4 regions of the Mesorhizobium sp. M0189 genome follow, and region 1 is predicted to be linked to each of the others. Evidence: predicted binding sites of a transcription regulator. Region 1 holds the regulator's gene; each other region holds the start of a gene.
The links. The regulator PhoB, encoded in region 1, activates phosphate uptake and scavenging genes when phosphate is short. The targets are predictions, from matches to a motif close to TGTCATNNANCTGTCAT.
Positions count from the first base shown of each region.

Region 2: NKJ09_RS11575 (RNA degradosome polyphosphate kinase) is a predicted target of PhoB. The motif match lies at 2,512-2,528, and genes of this name have one in related genera.
Region 3: NKJ09_RS03010 (ceramide glucosyltransferase) is a predicted target of PhoB. The motif match lies at 2,939-2,955, and genes of this name have one in related genera.
Region 4: phnF (phosphonate metabolism transcriptional regulator PhnF) is a predicted target of PhoB. The motif match lies at 2,217-2,233, and genes of this name have one in related genera.

Region 1 covers NZ_JAMYSW010000003.1:436,257-440,836, forward strand. The annotation lists gene pstB (phosphate ABC transporter ATP-binding protein PstB) at 1-392, shown strand, start outside; gene phoU (phosphate signaling complex protein PhoU) at 425-1,132, shown strand; gene phoB (phosphate regulon transcriptional regulator PhoB) at 1,149-1,838, shown strand; gene NKJ09_RS07940 (ROK family protein) at 1,848-3,092, opposite strand; gene xylF (D-xylose ABC transporter substrate-binding protein) at 3,379-4,419, shown strand; gene NKJ09_RS07950 (sugar ABC transporter permease) at 4,562-4,580, shown strand, end outside.
Region 2 covers NZ_JAMYSW010000005.1:126,935-131,514, forward strand. The annotation lists gene ppx (exopolyphosphatase) at 1-237, opposite strand, end outside; gene NKJ09_RS11575 (RNA degradosome polyphosphate kinase) at 237-2,438, opposite strand; gene NKJ09_RS11580 (zinc-finger domain-containing protein) at 2,589-2,834, shown strand; gene NKJ09_RS11585 (FAD-dependent monooxygenase) at 2,854-4,059, shown strand; gene NKJ09_RS11590 (TIGR02117 family protein) at 4,254-4,580, opposite strand, start outside.
Region 3 covers NZ_JAMYSW010000002.1:20,308-24,887, forward strand. The annotation lists gene NKJ09_RS02990 (aspartate aminotransferase family protein) at 1-309, shown strand, start outside; gene argF (ornithine carbamoyltransferase) at 324-1,235, shown strand; gene NKJ09_RS03000 (Hsp33 family molecular chaperone) at 1,353-2,363, shown strand; gene apaG (Co2+/Mg2+ efflux facilitator ApaG/CorD) at 2,440-2,832, opposite strand; gene NKJ09_RS03010 (ceramide glucosyltransferase) at 3,060-4,214, shown strand; gene NKJ09_RS03015 (O-succinylhomoserine sulfhydrylase) at 4,249-4,580, opposite strand, start outside.
Region 4 covers NZ_JAMYSW010000016.1:111,348-115,927, reverse strand. The annotation lists gene NKJ09_RS25195 (carbon-phosphorus lyase complex subunit) at 1-1,061, opposite strand, end outside; gene phnH (phosphonate C-P lyase system protein PhnH) at 1,063-1,674, opposite strand; gene phnG (phosphonate C-P lyase system protein PhnG) at 1,674-2,135, opposite strand; gene phnF (phosphonate metabolism transcriptional regulator PhnF) at 2,270-3,013, shown strand; gene NKJ09_RS25175 (zinc-binding alcohol dehydrogenase family protein) at 3,032-4,048, opposite strand; gene NKJ09_RS25170 (ABC transporter permease) at 4,119-4,580, opposite strand, start outside.

The DNA of each region.
Region 1 (4,580 bases):
GCCGCGTCGAACAAGCGTTGAAGCGGGCCGCGCTGTGGGGCGAGGTCAAGGACAAGCTCAACGCCAGCGGCTTGAGCCTGTCAGGCGGCCAGCAGCAGCGGCTTTGCATTGCCCGCACCGTGGCGGTGAAGCCGGAAGTCATTCTGCTCGACGAGCCGGCTTCGGCACTCGACCCGCTGTCGACCGCCAAGATCGAGGAGCTGATAGACGAGTTGCAAGCCGATTACACGATCGTCATCGTCACCCACAACATGCAGCAGGCGGCGCGCGTGTCGCGCCAGACCGCCTTCATGTATCTGGGTGAACTGGTCGAGTTCGACCGGACCGAGAAGATCTTTACGTCGCCCCGCGAGAAGCGCACGCAGGATTACATCACCGGCCGCTTCGGCTGAGCCGTTCCGATCATGCATATAAGGACAGGACCATGGGCGAACACACAGTCGCTTCTTTCGACGAGGATCTCGAGCAGATCAGCAAGCTGATCCGCGACATGGCCGACCTCGCCGGTTCGATGGTCGGCGGGGCGACCAAGGCCCTGTTGAATTCTGACAACGTGCTGGCGCAACGCGTCGTTTCCGACGATGCCATCATGGATGCGCGTCAACGCGAACTGGACGACCGCGCCATCACCCTGATCGCCAAGCGCCAGCCGATGGCCCACGATCTGCGCCATGTCGTCGGGGCGATCCGCATGGCCGGCGATCTCGAACGCATCGGCGACCTTGCCAAGAATATCGCCAAGCGTGTGAGTGCGGTCGGCCTTAGCGTCACACCGCGCGACCTATCGCATTCCATCGATGCGATGGCGCAGCTGGTGCTCATCCAGGTGCAGGGCGTCATCGAGGAGTATGCTGCAGGCGATGCGGCCGCGTTGGCCAAGCTACGCGCCGCCGACGAGCGCATCGACGTCAAATATACGTCGGTGTTCCGCGAACTGTTGACCTACATGATGGAAGACCCGCGCAACATCACCGCTTGCACGCATCTGCTGTTCTGCGCCAAGAATCTGGAGCGGATCGGCGACCATGTCACCAACATCGCCGAAAATGCGTATTATGTGCTGACCGGCGAGCAATTGCCGGTCAATCGTCCGAAGCAAGACGAAACGACAATGTCCGCACCGGCGACATGATGGGGGTGCCCAGCCGATGATCGCACCACGCATAATGGTGGTGGAGGACGAGGAGCCGTTGGGTGTGCTGCTCCGCTACAATCTCGAATCCGAAGGCTACCAGGTCGAGGTGGTGACACGCGGCGACGAAGCCGAGATCCGTTTGCAGGAGAATGTGCCCGATCTTCTGGTGCTCGACTGGATGATACCAGCGGTTTCCGGCATCGAGCTCTGCCGCCGGTTGCGGGTGCGCCCCGAAACCGAACGGCTGCCGATCATCATGCTGACCGCGCGCGGCGAGGAGAGCGACCGGGTACGCGGTCTTTCGACCGGCGCCGACGACTATCTGGTCAAACCGTTTTCGACACCGGAATTCATGGCCAGGGTCAAGGCGCTGCTGCGCCGCGCCAAGCCGGAAGTGCTGTCCAGCGTGCTGAAGGTCGGCGACATCGTGCTCGATCGCGAATCGCACAGGGTGTATCGCAAGAAGACCGAGATCCGGCTCGGGCCGACCGAATTCCGGCTGCTCGAATTCATGATGCGGCATCCGGGCCGCGTCTTCTCGCGCAGCCAGTTACTCGATAATGTCTGGGGCGAGACGATCTATATCGACGAACGCACCGTCGACGTGCATGTCGGGCGGCTGCGCAAAGCCGTCAACAACGGCCGCATGCCTGATGTCATCCGCACCATCCGCGGTGCCGGCTACGCGATCAGGGAAGATTGACCCGCCCAGTCAGGCTACGTTCTTTCTGACGCCGGGCCTCATTTGCGCGCCCGGCGCGAAAATCTGCTGGTCGACGAAGCTTAACGCCCGCATTGCACAGCCTTCGCGGATCAGCGGCAATTCGTTCGGCTCGGTATCGAAGGAGATCGAGCCCGAATGCTGGCCGCCGGCGGTCTGGGCGATGGCCTTCCGCAAGGCCGGCTCGATCAGATCAAAGGCGGCGGCACTGGCGCCGACCATTGCGACCGGTGCCGGATCGATCAGCGCGAACAGCGAGCCGAGACCGAAACCCAGCGCTTCGCCGGCCTTGCGGTAGGCTTCGCGTTCCGGCCCGTCCTTCTCGCGCGCCCGAACCGCCAGCGCGCGCATGTCGGCGTCGCTGACGTCGGCGACCGGTTGGCTGTCTTCGCTCATCTGCGTGGCGTTGCGCCAGATGGCGTAATTGCCGGCATAGGCCTCGATGCAGCCGCGCCGCCCGCAACGGCAGAGCGCGCCGCCCGGACGATGGATCATGTGGCCAAACTCGCCGCCCGAGGAATGCGTGCCGGTGAACAGCTCGCCCTTCAACACCAGCCCCATGCCGATGCCGTGCGAAAGCAGGATGGCGATGAAGTCGTCGCGATAGCGATCCGGATCGCGCCAGCGCAAAGCCACCGCCATCATATTGCAGTCGTTCTCCACCGTGGCCGGGATGCCGAATTCATCTTCCAGCATGTCGGCAAAGGCGATGTCCGTCTGGGGCGTGATCGGCGACCACAGCATGGCGCGTGCAGGGGAGTCGGTAATTCCCTGAATCGCCAGGGCGATGCGGGCGACACTGCGGACGTCAAGATCTGGATCGTCCAGCCGGCGCCGGACGATGGCCATGCATTCGCGGATCAGTTCGTCGCGCGGCATGGTCAGCGTGTCCAGCCGGCGCTGTTCCTCGGCGACCACCTGCCCCGCATAGTCGATGATGGCGGCCGACAGGAAATTCAGCGACAACACCACGGTCAGCACCGCCGCCGCTTCCGGATTGAGGGCGAGGCCGACCTGCGGACGACCGCGTTTCAACGAAACGGGTTCGCTTGCCTTGCTCTCGGCGAGGATGCCTTCCCGTATCAGGTCGGAGGAGATCGCCGATATGGTCGAATGGCTGAGGCCGGTGGTTGCGGCGATCTCCGTACGCGATGGCTGGCCGGCCCGGCGCACGGCCGAGATCACCATCGCCCGGTTGCGCCGGCGCAAATCGTCATGGCGGATTCCGACCGACATCGTTTTGCTTTCCTCCCGGTTTGCCGCGGCCGCTCATGAACCGGAAGCCGTCGGTAATGCCGACAAATAGTGTCGGATGAGGCAAATAGTGTCAGATGCAGGTGGCGCTGTCATCGTTTATTCCGAAGCTCGAAAAAAGTCGCAGCAACATCAAAATCCATCAGAATCGATGTTGACAGCAGCGGGAGATCGGGCCAGTATTTTTTCGAGGCTCGAAAAAATTAGCGCCTCTAAGCTGGCCTTTGGGGCCAATTGGTCACGCCGTACGCGGCGCAGGGAGGATATGATGAAGAAATTCACGACCGCCATTCTGGCGGGTGTCGCCATGACGCTGGCGCTTGCGTCGGTGGCGCAGGCTAAAGACAAGGTCATCGGCGTTTCCTGGTCGAACTTCCAGGAAGAGCGCTGGAAGACCGACGAAGCCGCAATGAAGGCGGCCATCGAGGCTGCCGGCGACAAGTATATCTCCGCCGACGCACAGTCCAATCCGGGCAAGCAGCTCACCGACGTCGAGAGCCTGATCTCGCAGGGCGCCAACGCACTGATCATCCTGGCGCAGGACGCCTCGGCGATAGGGCCGGCCGTGCAAAAGGCGCTGGACGAAGGTATTCCGGTTGTCGGCTACGACCGGCTGATCGAGAACAAGGACGTCTTTTACCTGACCTTCGACAACAAGGAAGTCGGCCGCATGCAGGCCCGCGACGTGTTCAAGGTGAAGCCGGAAGGCAACTATGTCTTCATCAAGGGCTCGGGCGCCGATCCGAATGCCGATTTCCTTTTTGCCGGTTCGATGGAAGTGCTGAAGGACGCCATCGACAGCGGCAAGATCAAGAATGTCGGCGAGGCCTATACCGACGGCTGGCTGCCGGCCAACGCCCAGAAGAACATGGAACAGTTCCTGACCGCGAACGACAACAAGGTCGATGCGGTGGTCGCCGCTAACGACGGCACTGCCGGCGGCGTCGTCGCCGCACTGACGGCGCAAGGGTTGGCTGGATCGGTTCCGGTCTCGGGCCAGGACGGCGACCACGCCGCGCTGAACCGCATCGCGCTCGGCACACAGACGGTCTCGGTGTGGAAGGACGCGCGCGAGCTCGGCAAGAACGCCGCCGAGATCGCCTCGCAATTGGCCGACGGCAAGCAGATGACCGACATTGCCGGCGTGAAGGATTTCACCACGCCCGGCGGCAACACCGTAAAGTCCCTGTTCCTGACCCCGGTCGCCATCACCAAGGACAACCTCAACGTCGTCATCGACGCCGGCTGGATCAAGAAAGAAGAGGTCTGCGCGGGCGTGGCGGCGGGCGCTGTTCCGGTCTGCAACTGATCCGAGTTTCCGAGAAGTCCGAACGCCGCGGCCGCTTGCCGCGGCGTTTTTTCAAGAAAGAATTGTTTTTCCGCTTCCGGCGGATAACTTCTAGGCTGCTTCCGGCATCCGCGGCAGACGGCAACCCGGCGGGAGAAACATCATGACCGACACGACTTCCA
Region 2 (4,580 bases), on a different contig from region 1:
GTCGGAGAGCGCGCGGAAACGGCGGAACTCTTCCATCGAGCGCGTCACCGCCTCGGGATCGAGCTTTCCGGTCGAAACGATGCCGCGGCCGAGGCCGGCGAGCATCTTTTCGTTGAACAGCAAGGTCGGCGAGCGCGCCAGCCCTTCATAGATGACAAGACGGATCGAGTTCGACCCGATATCGATGATGGACAGCGGTCGGCGGTCCTGAAGCCGGCCCTGGGACGCTGAAATCATCAGCCCGTCGCTGCGTTCTGTTTCTTGCGGCGCTTGAACTGCGCGATGCGCTTGGGCGCATGCGACTTCAACGCATCGCCCCGTCCGGACAGGCTCGGATTGGTCATGAAATATTCCTGCGCGTTGAACGGTTCCTCGCCCTCCTCCAGCACAACGCGCCGGGAGGTTCCGTCAGCCAATACGTCGAAACTTTGCTGGTTGTCCATGATGTTGCCGAGCATGATCTGGCCGAGCACCTGTTCATGCACAGTTGGATTGGTGATCGGCACCATGGTCTCGACCCGGCGGTCGAGATTGCGCGGCATCAAATCGGCCGAGGAGATGTAGACGATCGCCCCGTCCGAGGGCAGGCCGTGGCCGTTGCCGAAGCAATAGATGCGGCTGTGCTCGAGGAAGCGGCCGACGATCGACTTCACCCTTATGTTCTCCGACAGGCCCGGCACCTGCGGTCTCAGGCAGCAGATGCCGCGCACGACGAGATCGATCTCGACGCCGGCGCGGCTGGCATCGTAGAGCGCATCGATGATGATCGGATCGACCAGCGCATTCATCTTCATCCAGATGCGAGCCGGCCTGCCATCCAGCGCGTGGCCGATCTCGTCCGAAATATGCTTGAGGATGCGGTTGCGCAGCGTGAACGGCGATATGGCCAGCCGCATCTGCTCGGCCGGCTCGGCATAGCCGGTGATGAAATTGAACAATTGCGCGACATCGCGCGCGATCGTCGGATCGGTGGTGAAGAAGGACAGGTCGGTGTAGATGCGCGCGGTGACCGGGTGGTAATTGCCGGTGCCGAGATGCACGTAATTGCGTAGCCTGCCATCCTCGCGCCGCACCACCAGCGACATTTTCGCGTGGGTCTTCAGCTCGAGAAAGCCGAAGACGACCTGGACTCCGGCGCGCTCGAGGTCGCGCGCCCAGCGGATGTTGGCCTCCTCGTCGAAGCGCGCCTTGAGCTCGACCAGCGCCGTCACCGACTTGCCGGCCTCGGCGGCGTCGACCAAAGCCCGCACGATCGGGCTGTCGTTGGAGGTGCGGTAGAGCGTCTGCTTGATCGCCACCACTTCCTGATCGGCCATCGCCTGGCGCAGGAACTGCACCACCACGTCGAAGGATTCGTAGGGGTGGTGGACGATGATGTCCTTCTCGCGGATGGCGGCAAAGCAATCGCCACCATGCTCGCGGATGCGCTCCGGGAAGCGCGGATTGTAGGGCGTGAACTTCAGATCGTCGCGAGCGACGGCGACGATCTCCGAGATCTGGCTAAGCGCCAGCGGCCCGGTAAGCACGCTGATGCGGCTGGCCGAGACGCCAAGCTCGCCGGCGACGAAGTCGCGCAATTCGGACGGCATCAGCCTGTCGAACTCGATCCGGATGACCGAGCCGCGGCGGCGACGCTTCAGCGCCGTCTCGAACAGCCGCACCAGATCTTCGGATTCTTCCTCGACCTCGATATCGCTGTCGCGGATGATGCGGAACGTGCCGGAGCCCTTGACCTCGTAGCCGGGGAACAGCTTGCCGATGTAGAGACTGACCGCCTCTTCGAGCGGAACGAAGCGGACGTGATGCTTGCGATCCGGCAAGCGGATGAAGCGCCTCAGCGCTACCGGCAGGCGCAAAAGCGCGCTCATTTCCTCGCCGTTCTTGCGGTGGCGCAATTGCAGCGCCATCGAGAAACCGAGATTGGGAATGAACGGAAACGGATGCGCTGGGTCGATCGACAGCGGCGTCAGGACCGGAAACACCTGCTCCTGGAAATGGTCCTCGAGCCAGGTCTTCTCGTCCTTGGTCAGCGCATCGCGGGTGATGCTCTCGATGCCTTCCTTGTTGAGCTGCAGCATCAGCGCCGAAAGGCTGTTCTGCTGGTCCTCCTGCAGGCGCTCGACCTCGCGCAACAGCTGTTCGAGCTGCTGCTCGGGGGTGCGCCCGTCCGGGCTCTTCAGCACGATGCCCTCGCGCACCTGGCCGGCAAGACCGGCGACGCGGACCATGAAGAACTCGTCGAGATTGGCCGCCGATATCGACAGGAAGCGAACGCGCTCGAGCAGCGGATGATTGGCGTTCAGCGATTCCTCGAGCACGCGCCGATTGAATTGCAGCCAGGAAAACTCGCGGTTGACGAAGCGGTCAGGATTGCCGCCTTCGCGGCTCGCAGCCTCGATGGTGATGAATTCGTTCTGGACCGGCTTCAGTTCGTTCATAGTTCCTGCTCTTCTCACACCCGTCCGCGGATTACGGTGTTAACCGGCTTAACTTATCCTCTGACAGGCTTTTGCGACAGTTTCATTTCATCGATCTTGCAAAGAGACGGGTTATGATCCAGATGCAATCGACAAGATCAGGAGACGACGATGGCAGGCGGTTCCATTCCCCATTTCCAGAACGATGCGGGCTATCCGGCAATCGACATCGGCGTCAAGGAATTCATGTGCACCGGCGCCAATCCGCCTTTCGACCATCCGCATGTATTTCTCGACATGGGCGACGACAATGAAAAGGTCTGCCCCTACTGCTCGACGCTCTATCGCTATTCGCCGAAGCTGAAGGCATTGGAAACGGTGCCGCCGGGCTGCCTTTATATCGACCAGGCCGCCTGATTCTCCTGCGACAAGCCTGATGCAGGAAACGCAGTCCCGGCAGGTCGTCATCGCCGGGGCGGGCGTTGCCGGGCTGACCGCGGCACTGGCCTTCGCCGAGCGCGGCTATCGGATAAAACTGTTCGAACAGGCGCAGCACCTCGAGGCTGCCGGCGCCGGCATCCAGTTGTCGCCCAACGCGACACGCATTCTTCGACAACTCGGCGTACTCGATCGGCTGCTGCCGACGGCGGTGCGGCCGGAGGCGGTTGTGCTCAAGGATGCCGCCACGCTGGGCGAGCTGGCGCGCGTACCGCTTGGCCCGGCCGCCGAAACGCGCTGGGGGGCACCCTATCTCGTCGCCCACCGCGCCGATCTGCAGTCAGCGCTGATGCAGCGGGTTTCGGAGCAGCCCGGGATCGAACTGGTCGCTGGCGCGCGGGTGACCGACATCGCAGCCGGACCGAAAGCTGTTGCCGTCACTGCATCGGCTGATGGCGAAACGGTCGAGGCTGGCTGTCTGCTGATCGGCGCGGATGGCGTCTGGTCGTCGGTGCGAGAACAACTGGCCCGCAAAGCGGCCGAATTCGGTAGTAGCCGGTTTTCAGGTGAGCTGGCGTGGCGCGCCACCGTCGGTGCCGACAGCCCTGCTGGCCAAGCCTTTGCAGCGATCGGTGCGCCCGATTGCGTTACCGCATTCCTCTATCCCGGCTTCCATATGGTCGCCTATCCGGTCAGCCGTGGCACTGCCTTCAACCTCGCCGCCTTCACCAGGGGCGAGCGCATCGCCGAGGGCTGGTCGGGGCATGCCAACCCCGCCATCCTCGTCAGCGCCATGCGCGGTACCGCGCCGGCGCTGGTCCGTCTGGCGAGCGAGGCGGCGCCGTGGACGGCATGGCCGATCCACACCGTCGAGCAGCGGCGGTGGACGACACCGGAAGGCGTCGCGCTGATCGGCGATGCGGCGCATGCGATGACGCCCTTTGCCGCACAGGGCGCGGCGATGGCGATCGAGGACGCGGCGACGCTTGCCGGCTTCGTTGCCACCTCGCCTGCCGATCTCAGCGGCGCGCTTGCCGCTTGGGAACAGGCGCGGCGGCCGCGCGTCGCCCAGGTCGCCCGCCGCGGCGCGGTCAACCGCCTCGCCTGGCACGCGGCCGGGCCGGTGGCGATGGCCCGCAACCTGTTCCTGGCGATGCGCTCACCCGAAAAGCTCGCCGCCGATCTTGATTGGCTTTATGGCTAGCGGGCGCGCGAGTCTGGGGATCGGCGATAAAAAGCTCGATAGGCCGGCGGGACAGCGCCCCCCCCTGTCCTGCCGGACATCTCCCCCACAAGGAGGGAGATTGGCAGTTTCGGCGCCTTGCTAGGTCCTGCAACGTTAGAGATTGGCGAAAGGAGGGCTCGAAGGATCGCGGCGTTGATCAGCCGGAACCCTCTTCAATTGTGAAGCCGCATCGACAGGCCGAGCGAGGCTGGCAGCGGGTTCCACCAGCCGGTGCGCAGCCCGGCCGTGCGCAGTGCCGCCGCCGTCCAGGTGTTGCAGCCGATCAGCGCGTTGAAATGGCCATTGGCTTCGAAGAAACGATCGAAGCGGGAATAGGCCGCATTCTCGATCGGAATGGCCCCGTTCGGCCCCCGCTGGAAGCTTGCTGCAATGAAATCGAGCAGCGCCGCAAAGCGTTCCTCACTTACGTCGAAGCCGGCGACGTCGGGATGCGGCTCGGCGATTTCGCCTGAAATGTCGACATGCATCACCGAAGCATC
Region 3 (4,580 bases), on a different contig from region 1:
GATGACGTCCGGCGCAAGGCGCTGCTCTTGAAACAGGGGCTGGCCGGTGTCGCCGACGAATTTCCGGACGTTATCGAAAGCATCAGGGGCACCGGCCTGATGCTCGGCCTTAAATGCGCGATGCCCAACACCAAGGTTACGGTGGCACTGCGCGACCAGCATCTCTTGACGGTTCCGGCCGGCGACAACGTTATCCGTCTGTTGCCGCCTCTCACCGTCACCGATGCCGAGATCCACGAGGGGCTCGAGCGCATTCGTGCCGGCGCCAAGAGCCTGGCGGATGCCATCGTCGCTGCCGCCGCGAAGTAATCCTGGAATTCCTGATGTCCCTTCGCCACTTCACCGATCTTTCCGCCGTTTCCGAAGGCGATCTGCGCTTCATGCTCGACGACGCAGCTGTGCGAAAGGCGAGGCTCAAGGCCGGCGAACGCACCAAGCCGCTCGAAGGCAAGGTGCTGGCGATGATCTTCGACAAGCCCTCGACGCGCACGCGCGTGTCGTTCGACGTCGGCATGCGGCAGTTGGGTGGCGAGACGATCATGCTGACTGGCACCGAGATGCAACTTGGCCGTTCCGAGACTATTGCAGACACGGCCAAGGTGCTGTCGCGCTATGTCGATGCCATCATGATCCGCACCACCTCGCATGACCGGCTGCTGGAACTGACGGAAAACGCTACGGTGCCCGTCATCAACGGGCTGACCGACGAAACCCATCCCTGCCAGTTGATGGCCGACATCATGACCTTCGAAGAGCACCGCGGTCCGGTGGCCGGCAAGACGATCGCCTGGACCGGCGACGGCAATAATGTCCTGCATTCTTTACTGGAGGCCTCTGCGCGGTTCCGCTTCAAGCTGAACGTCGCCGTGCCCGAAGGCAGCGAACCGGCTCAGAGGCATGTCGACTGGTCGAAGGCCAATGGCGGCAAGCTGAAATTCACTCGTTCGCCCGAGGAGGCCGTTCACGAGGCCGACTGCATCGTCACCGACTGCTGGGTCTCGATGGGTCAGGAGCACCGTGCGCGCGGCCACAATGTCTTCTTGCCCTATCAGGTCAACGCGGCCCTGATGGCGAAAGCCAAGCCGGACGCGCTGTTCATGCACTGTCTGCCGGCGCATCGCGGTGAGGAGGTTACCGACGAGGTCATCGATGGGCCGCATTCGGTGGTGTTCGACGAGGCCGAGAACCGGCTCCACGCCCAGAAGGCGGTTTTGGCCTGGTGCCTGGGCGCTTGATCCGGGCCGCCTTGATCCGGGAGTTCGTGGTGCCTATCTCAGGCGCATCACGCAAATCGAGCGCGTCTCGTCGCATGCGCCCCGGAGGGCGGCATCGCCGCGCCCCGGAGCTTTGTCATGTTGGAAACTCGTCAATTGGCTGAACATCAACCCAAGCTCGGCGAGTTCGGCTACGCCGGCGACGACCATGTCGTGCCGTTTGAGGTCGGCCCGCTCGACGTGCGCGGCCGTACCGTCCAGCTCGGGCCGATGCTCGACGCTATTCTCAGCCGCCACGAGTATCCCGAGCCGGTGGCACGACTACTGGCCGAAGCCTGTGTGCTGACCGTCCTGCTCGGAACTTCGTTGAAGTTCGAGGGCAAGTTCATTCTGCAGACCCGCACCGACGGGCCGGTCGATATGCTGGTCGCGGATTTCTCCACGCCGCACGCGCTGCGCGCCTATGCCCGCTTCGATGCCGACCGGCTGGAGGCTTTGACGGCTGCCGGCGAGACGTCGCCGCAGACGCTGCTCGGCAGCGGCGTCCTGGCGCTGACAATCGACCAGGGCGCCCACACGCAACGCTACCAGGGCATCGTCCAGCTCGACGGCGTCACGCTGGAAGAAGCCGCACGCACCTATTTCCGCCAATCGGAGCAGATTCCGACCGACCTACGGCTTTCGGTGGCCAAGCTTCTGACGCCCGGCGTCGGCGGTGCCCGCGAGCAATGGCGCGCCGGTGGCCTGCTGGCACAATTCCTGCCGCAGTCGCCGGAACGCATGCGCGTACCCGACCTTCCCGGGGGCGACGGCGATCCGCGTGAGGAAATCCACGACCCGACCGACAATTCCTGGCAGGAACTGCTGGCGCTGCTTGGTACTATTGAACCGACCGAGCTGATCGATCCGACTATCGGCGCCGAGCGGCTGCTTTACCGGCTGTTCCACGAGCATGGTGTCCGCGTCTTCGGCGGCGTGCCGGTCGCCGACCAGTGCTCATGCTCGAGGGAGAAGATCCGCGGCATCCTCGAGGGTTTTTCCGCCGAGGAGATCAGAGACAGCACCGAGGATGGTAGCATTCACGTCGCCTGCGAATTCTGCTCGAAGCAATATGACTTCGACCCGGCGGAATTTGCAGCGGCTCAATAACGAGCGTCAGTGCGGCTGCCTTCGCAGAACTTGGGTTCCTCGCCCCGCAAGGCGGGAAGAGGAATCAAAGTGAACGTCAATTGACGGTGCGCCGCGTGCCTGGCAAATCGAGTGAGAAGGCGGGGATGGCGACGTCGAAGGTCTCGCCCCGCTTGTTGCGCATTGTGTAGTGCCCGACCATGATGCCGGACGGGGTCGAGAGCGGGCATCCAGACGTATACTGATAGCTGTCGCCGGGCTTGAGTCCGGGTTGCTCGCCGACGACCCCGGGGCCGCGCACTTCCTCGACCTTGCCGGTGCCGTCGGTAATGTGCCAGTAGCGCGACAGAAGCTGCACGAACTCGTCCGACCGATTGTCGATGGTCACCTGGTAGCCCCAGACATAGCGGTTTTGCGGCGGGTCGGAATGATCCTCCAGATAGAACGGCCTGACCTGCACTTCGATGTTGCGGGTGACGGCGCTGTACATGAACTGCTCCAAAGCAATGTAGACGGAACTTTCGACGCTCAGCGCAGTTTGATCAACGATGCGCGTCATCTCCTTGCCCGACTCAAGCGCAGGTGCCGAAAAACAATGTCATTTAAGTGACACATGACAATGATGGTGTGCAGGCTTGTGCCGGGCGACTCGGTGTTCTGTCGAATTGTTGAAAACGGCCGTCATGCGGCCAGCATTTCTGGAGTGACCAGATCTCGATGGAACCGACATTCGCAGCCGCCCTCTTTTCCATAGCTCTCCTTCTTTCAAATCTCGCCAGCATCCTGTTAGCTTCGCTGAAGCTGAAGCGAGCAGCCAGGATCGCATCGCCCGCCGCCACCGTGCCACCGGTATCGATCGTCGTCCCGGCGCGCGGCGTCGAGCCGTTTACCGAGGAGACGCTGGAGCGCGCCTTCTCACTCGACTGGCCGCGCTACGAACTCATCTTCTGCGTCGCCCATGCCGACGACCCCGTGGTCAAATCGATCACCGCTGCAATGGCGCGTTTTCCGGCTATACGCGCCCGGCTGCTCGTCGGCGACGACCGCATCAGCGGCAATCCGAAACTCAACAATTGCGTGAAGGGTTGGGAAGCGGCGCTTTATCGCTGGTCCATCCTTGCCGATTCCAACGTGCTTATGCCGAGCGATTATGTCCAGCAGCTGATGGCGGCATGGCGGCCCGACACCGGCCTCGTCTGCTCGACGCCGATCGGCTCGCGGCCTGAAGGGTTTTGGGGGGAGGTCGAATGCGCCTTTCTCAACACACTGCAGGCACGCTGGCAGTACGCTGGAGAGGCGCTCGGCCTTGGCTTCGCCCAGGGCAAGAGCATGTTGTGGAACAAGCCGATGCTTGACGCCAATGGCGGCATCCGCGCACTGGCCGCCGAGATCGCCGAGGACGCCGCCGCGACCAAGCTGGTCAACCGGCTCGGACTTCGCGTCAATCTTGTCGCTTCGCCCTTCGAACAGCCGCTCGGCCGGCGCACGCTTGGCGAGATCTGGTCTCGGCAGGCGCGTTGGGCGCGGCTGCGCCGCGTCACCTTCGCGCTGTTCTTCGCCCCCGAGATCCTGATCGGCGCGGCGCCGCCGCTGCTGCTTGCGCTGATCGCGGCGGCTGACGCCGGCGTCAGCCTGCCGGCAACCGCCATCGCCGTGCTGGTCGCGGCCTACCTGCCGGAATGTGCCTTGGCCTGGGTCAAAGGATGGCACCTGTCGCTGCGCACCATCCTGGCGATGATGGTTCGCGACTGCATGCTGCCGGCGATATGGGCGCGCGGCTGGCTGAGCGGCGCCGTCGACTGGCGCGGCAACGTTATGACCATCCAGACCAAGGCCGTCGCGGAGCTGGAAGAGACCCCGTCCGGCGCCTGATCGGCGCCCCCCGCTCACCTCTGTTCGGTCAGCCCTATCCGGCGGCTCTCAGCGCTTGCTCGATATCTTCGAGCAGATCGTCGGTATCTTCCAGGCCGACGGAAAGCCTGAGCGTGCCCGGCCCGATGCCGAGCTCGGCGCGGGCCTCATCGGTCAAGTTCTTGTGTGTGGTCGTCGCCGGATGGGTGATCAGGCTCTTGGCGTCGCCGAGATTGTTGGAAATCAGCACGATGTCGAGCGCGTTCTGGAAAGCAAAGGCCGCCTGCTTGCCGCCCTTCACATCCAGGCAGATCAGCGTTGAGCCGCCCGACATCTGCTTCTTGACCACGGCCGCTTGCGGGTGGTCGGCACGGCCGGGATAGATGA
Region 4 (4,580 bases), on a different contig from region 1:
TCGTGCGCGGCGCGCATGCGGCGCACGAGGTCGAGCTCGGCCTGAAAATCAACATAGTGTGGCAGCTTCAAATGCTCGACGAAGCCGGTCGCCTGGACATTGTCGGAATGCGAGATGACGAACTCTTCGTCTTGCGCGGCGGCGACGACATCTTCGCCGAATTCGGTTGCACGAAGAGCGCGGTCGCATAGCGCCATGGCCATCGCCTTGCGCTCGCTCTGGCCGAAGACGAGGCCGTACCCGCGGGTGAATTGCGGCGGCGCCTTGGCCGAGCCCTTGAACTGGTTGACCATCTGGCATTCGGTGACGCGGATGCTGCCGAGCGGCACGGCAAAGGGCAGTTCCGGCACGTCCAGTTCCAGTTCGACCTCGCCGATACGAACCTCGCCGACGAAAGGATGGTTGCGCGCATAGCCGCGCTGGGTGGAATAGCCGAGCGCCAGCAGAAACCCCTCGTCACCGCGCGACAGCGCCTGCAGGCGGATATCACGCGCCATCGGGAATTCGAGCGGCTCGCGGGTGATGTCGCCGGGGACATGATCCCCGGGCATGTCGCCGTCGGGCTCGATCAGGCCTTCGCGAGCGAGGATGGCCGAGACGCGCGGCATCGCCTCCGCTTCGCCTGCACGCTGCTCCGGTTTGGCGACTTCGCCGCCGGCGGCAAGCTCGGGATCGAGCAGCCGGTGGGTGTAGTCGAAAGTCGGGCCGAGCAACTGCCCGCCGGGCAGGTCCTTGTAGGTCGCCGACACGCGCCGTTCGACCAGCATCGAGCCGGTTTCGATCGCCCTGGTATAGCCGAAGCGCGGCAGCGTCGTGCGATAGGCGCGAACCAGGAAGATCGCCTCGATCATGTCGCCGCGCGCCTGGACGATGGCGAGTGCCGCCAATTCCCTGTCGTAGAGCGAACCTTCGCTCATCACCCGGTCGACGCCGAGCGCCAGCTGCTCGACGATCTGGTCGAGCCGAAGTGCGGGCACCGAGCGATCGCCGCGCCGGCGGTCGGCGAGCAATTTGTGGGCGTTGCGGATGGCCGCTTCACCGCCTTTTACCGCGACATACATCCTACGCCTCCATCGTCTTAATGCGCGTCGTGCGCGGCAGGCAGGCAATTGCGTCGGACGTGGCGAGGATGATGTCGACACCCCGCGGAAAGCGCTGATTGTTCTGCTTCCATTGCTCGACGAAATGACGCGGCATTTGCGCCGGCGCGATCGTCGCCGTCTTCTCGATGCCCGGGCCTTCGAGCAGCAGCGGAGCGCCGGAGACGAGATCGCCGACCTCAAGGATCAGCGTCGTCGAACGATCGGGATAATCCTGGGTGCCTTGCGAAAACCCGTCGAGCGCCATCATCTCGGCCGGCGTGGCAATCAGCGCGAAATGTGCGTCGGCCGGGGTGTTGGCCAGCGGCGCGCCGGTATGGAAGCCAAGCCAGGATTTCACCGCCGCCGACCCCTGCAAAGCCGGGTCGAGCCAGAGCGGCGTGTCGTTGTCGCACAGCGCCAGAGCAATGGCACCGGCGGTGGCCGACAGCGGCACGGGGGGGTGGGCGAGGGCCGGCAAGGGCTGCACGCTGCCCGGCCGCGCCATCGCGTCCATCACAGCGCGGAATACGGTCTGCGCGTTGAATACCGGATCGGCGAAGCCGCCTTCGATCGATTGAGTGGCGAGGTCCATCAGTCTTCTCCGCGCACCATTGTGAAGAAATCGACCTTGGTCGCCGCCGTCTCGGCGCGGCGCTGGTCACGGGCCTTGGCCAGTGCCGCCTGCAAGGGCGCGACGAGCCTGGTCTCGACCCCGTTGCGGTGGGCCGGGTCCTGCCACAGCGCATCGGCGATTGCTGCCAGCCTTGCCTTCTGCTTGTCGCGGCCGAGCGCATAGCAGTGGCCGACATGGCCGGACGCAAGCCGCACCGTGGCACGGGTGACCGTCGCCTCGCCGACATTGAACGGCGCGCCGCTGCCGCCGATGCGGCCGCGCACGGTAACCAGGCCGGTTTCGGGGCCACGCAGAAGTTCCGCTTCACAAGGCAGGCCGGCTTCGTCCCAGAGGCGGACAATGTCGTCCCCGGCCGATTGCGCCAGCGTCGCCATTACGGCCTTGCGCTCGGCCTGCTCTCGCGCTTCCCGTCCTCGCATGGCCGCTACTCCTCGTCTGCGTGCATTTGTCGATTGATATAGACAACTATACAAATTATATCTATTATCTAGCGCGTGTCTATGACGTGTACGTGACACGGGCCAAAAGGTCGGCGCAAAGATTGGGGCGGGAAATGATCGGGCAAGCAAACAGCATCGAGCGGCGCAGCGGTGTCGCGCTATGGCGGCAGATCGCCGACCAGATCCTGCACTCGATCGCCGTTGGCGATTTTCCCGAGAATGCCGCGCTGCCGCCGGAGGTGGCACTTGCCGAACGCTATGGCGTCAACCGCCATACGGTGCGCAGCGCTATCGCAGCCCTGGTGCAGGAGGGTGTGCTCAAGGCGGAGCAAGGGCGTGGCACCTTCGTGCTGTCGCGAAAGCGGCTGTCCTATCCGATCGGCGCCCGCACCCGCTTTTCCGAGGGATTGCAAGGACAGGCGTCCGAGCGGCATATCACCTTGCTCGCCTCATCGGTCGAGCCGGCCAACCGTCGTGTCGCAGAGGGCTTAGGCCTTGCGCAGGGGGCCGACGTGATACGCCTGGAAACGCGGGGCGAAGCCGATGGAATGCCGGTGTCCCGCGCTGCCGGCTGGTTCGATGCCAGGCGCTTTGCCGGCATCGATGCTGCCATGGCAGAAACCGGTTCGATCACGGCATCGCTGGCACGTTTCGGCATCGACGACTATCTCCGGCAATCGACCGTGCTGTCGGCGCGCCATGCCGATGCCGCCGACCTTGCCGACCTCGACCTGCAGCCCGGCGCCATCGTGCTGGTGACGGTCGCCGTCAACGTCACGCCCGACGGTCAGCCGATCCAGTTTTCGGAGTCGCGCTTCCCGGCCGAGCGCATCGAACTCAAACTGTCGGCGCTTTGAGACGCGGCTATCGTTGTGTCATCCGACCTGGATGACCGCCTTGATCAGCCCGGATTTCTCATGTGCCCAGCGGGCGAGGTCGCGCGGCGTCTCGCCAAGCGTGGTGCGGTGGGTGACTAGCTTTGCCAGCGGCACCGCACCGTTGCGGATTGAAGCGGCGACATGGTCGAAATCGGCGCGCAGAGCGTTGCGGCTGCCGATCAGAATCATCTCGCGCTTGTGGAATTCGGGATCGGAAAAGGCGATGTCGTCCTTGACGACGCTGACCAGCACCAGCGTGCCGCCATGCGCGACATGGGCGAAGGCCGACTGCACCGACTGGGTGTTGCCGGTGGCGTCGAAGACCGCGTCAAAACCATCGCCGTCGGTCGCCTGCCGCACCAGATCAGCGGCGGCGCCCTGCGAGCCGTTGAGGGTCGCGAAGCCGAGTTCGCTTTCGGCGAAACCCAGCCTCTCGGCACTCATGTCGAGCAGCGTCACGTCGAGCCCGGCGATGCGGGCGAACAGCGCCGTGCCGAGCCCGATCGGGCCGGCGCCGATGACCAGCGTGCGCGCACCTGGATCAGCCAGCGAGCGCCGCACGGCATGGGCGCCAATCGCTAGGAATTCGACGGCTGCCGCATCGCCCAGCGACAGGCCGTTTGCCGGATAAAGATTTTGCGCCGGCACCAGGATCTGCTCGCACATGGCGCCGTCGCGATGGACACCGAGCACCTCGATCCTGACGCAGCAATTCGGCTTGCCTTGCCGGCAGGCGATGCATTTGCCGCAGGCGAGATAGGGATTGACGATCACCGGCTCGCCGACGGTGAGATCGACGCCCTCGCCAACCTCGATCACGGTGCCCGAAACCTCGTGGCCCATGATGCGGGGATAGGCGAGGAACGGGTGCTTGCCGTCGAAAATGTGATAATCGGTGCCGCAGATGCCGACATGGTTGACCGCGACCAGCGCCCAGCCCGAGGGCGGCGCGCCAGGCGCCGGGCGATCTTCCAGGACAAGTTCGCCGGGCGAGCGGCAGACGACGGCTTTCATGCTTCAATCCAGTCGGTTCATGGCACCGCCGGCTCTGCTGTTGCGAGGCCGGCGGCTGTTAGGGGGCGATCTATTTGCCGCGGCGGCGCAGCCCGTCGAAATAGACGATGACGATGATCAGCACCCCGGTGATAATGCGCTGCCAGAAGGCGTTGACGTTGAGCAGATTGGCGCCGTTGTTGATGGTGGCAAGGATGAAGGCGCCGAGCAGCGGCCCGTGCACGGAGCCGACAGCGCCGAACAGCGACGTGCCGCCGATCACCGAAGAAGCGATCGCCTGCAATTCCCAGCCCTCGGCCTGCGTCGGATTGCCGATGCCGATGCGCGACGCGAGCAGCACGCCGACGAAGGCCGCACACAGCCCCGACAACGTATAGGCCATGTAGATTGTGCGCTGGACGTTGACGCCCGACAGACGCGATGCCTCGGCGTTGGAGCCGACCGAGAACAGGTAACGGCCCCAGCGGCTGTGGTGCAGGAAGATGTAGGCCGGAATGCCGACCAGGATCACCATCCAGAACAGATTGGGGAC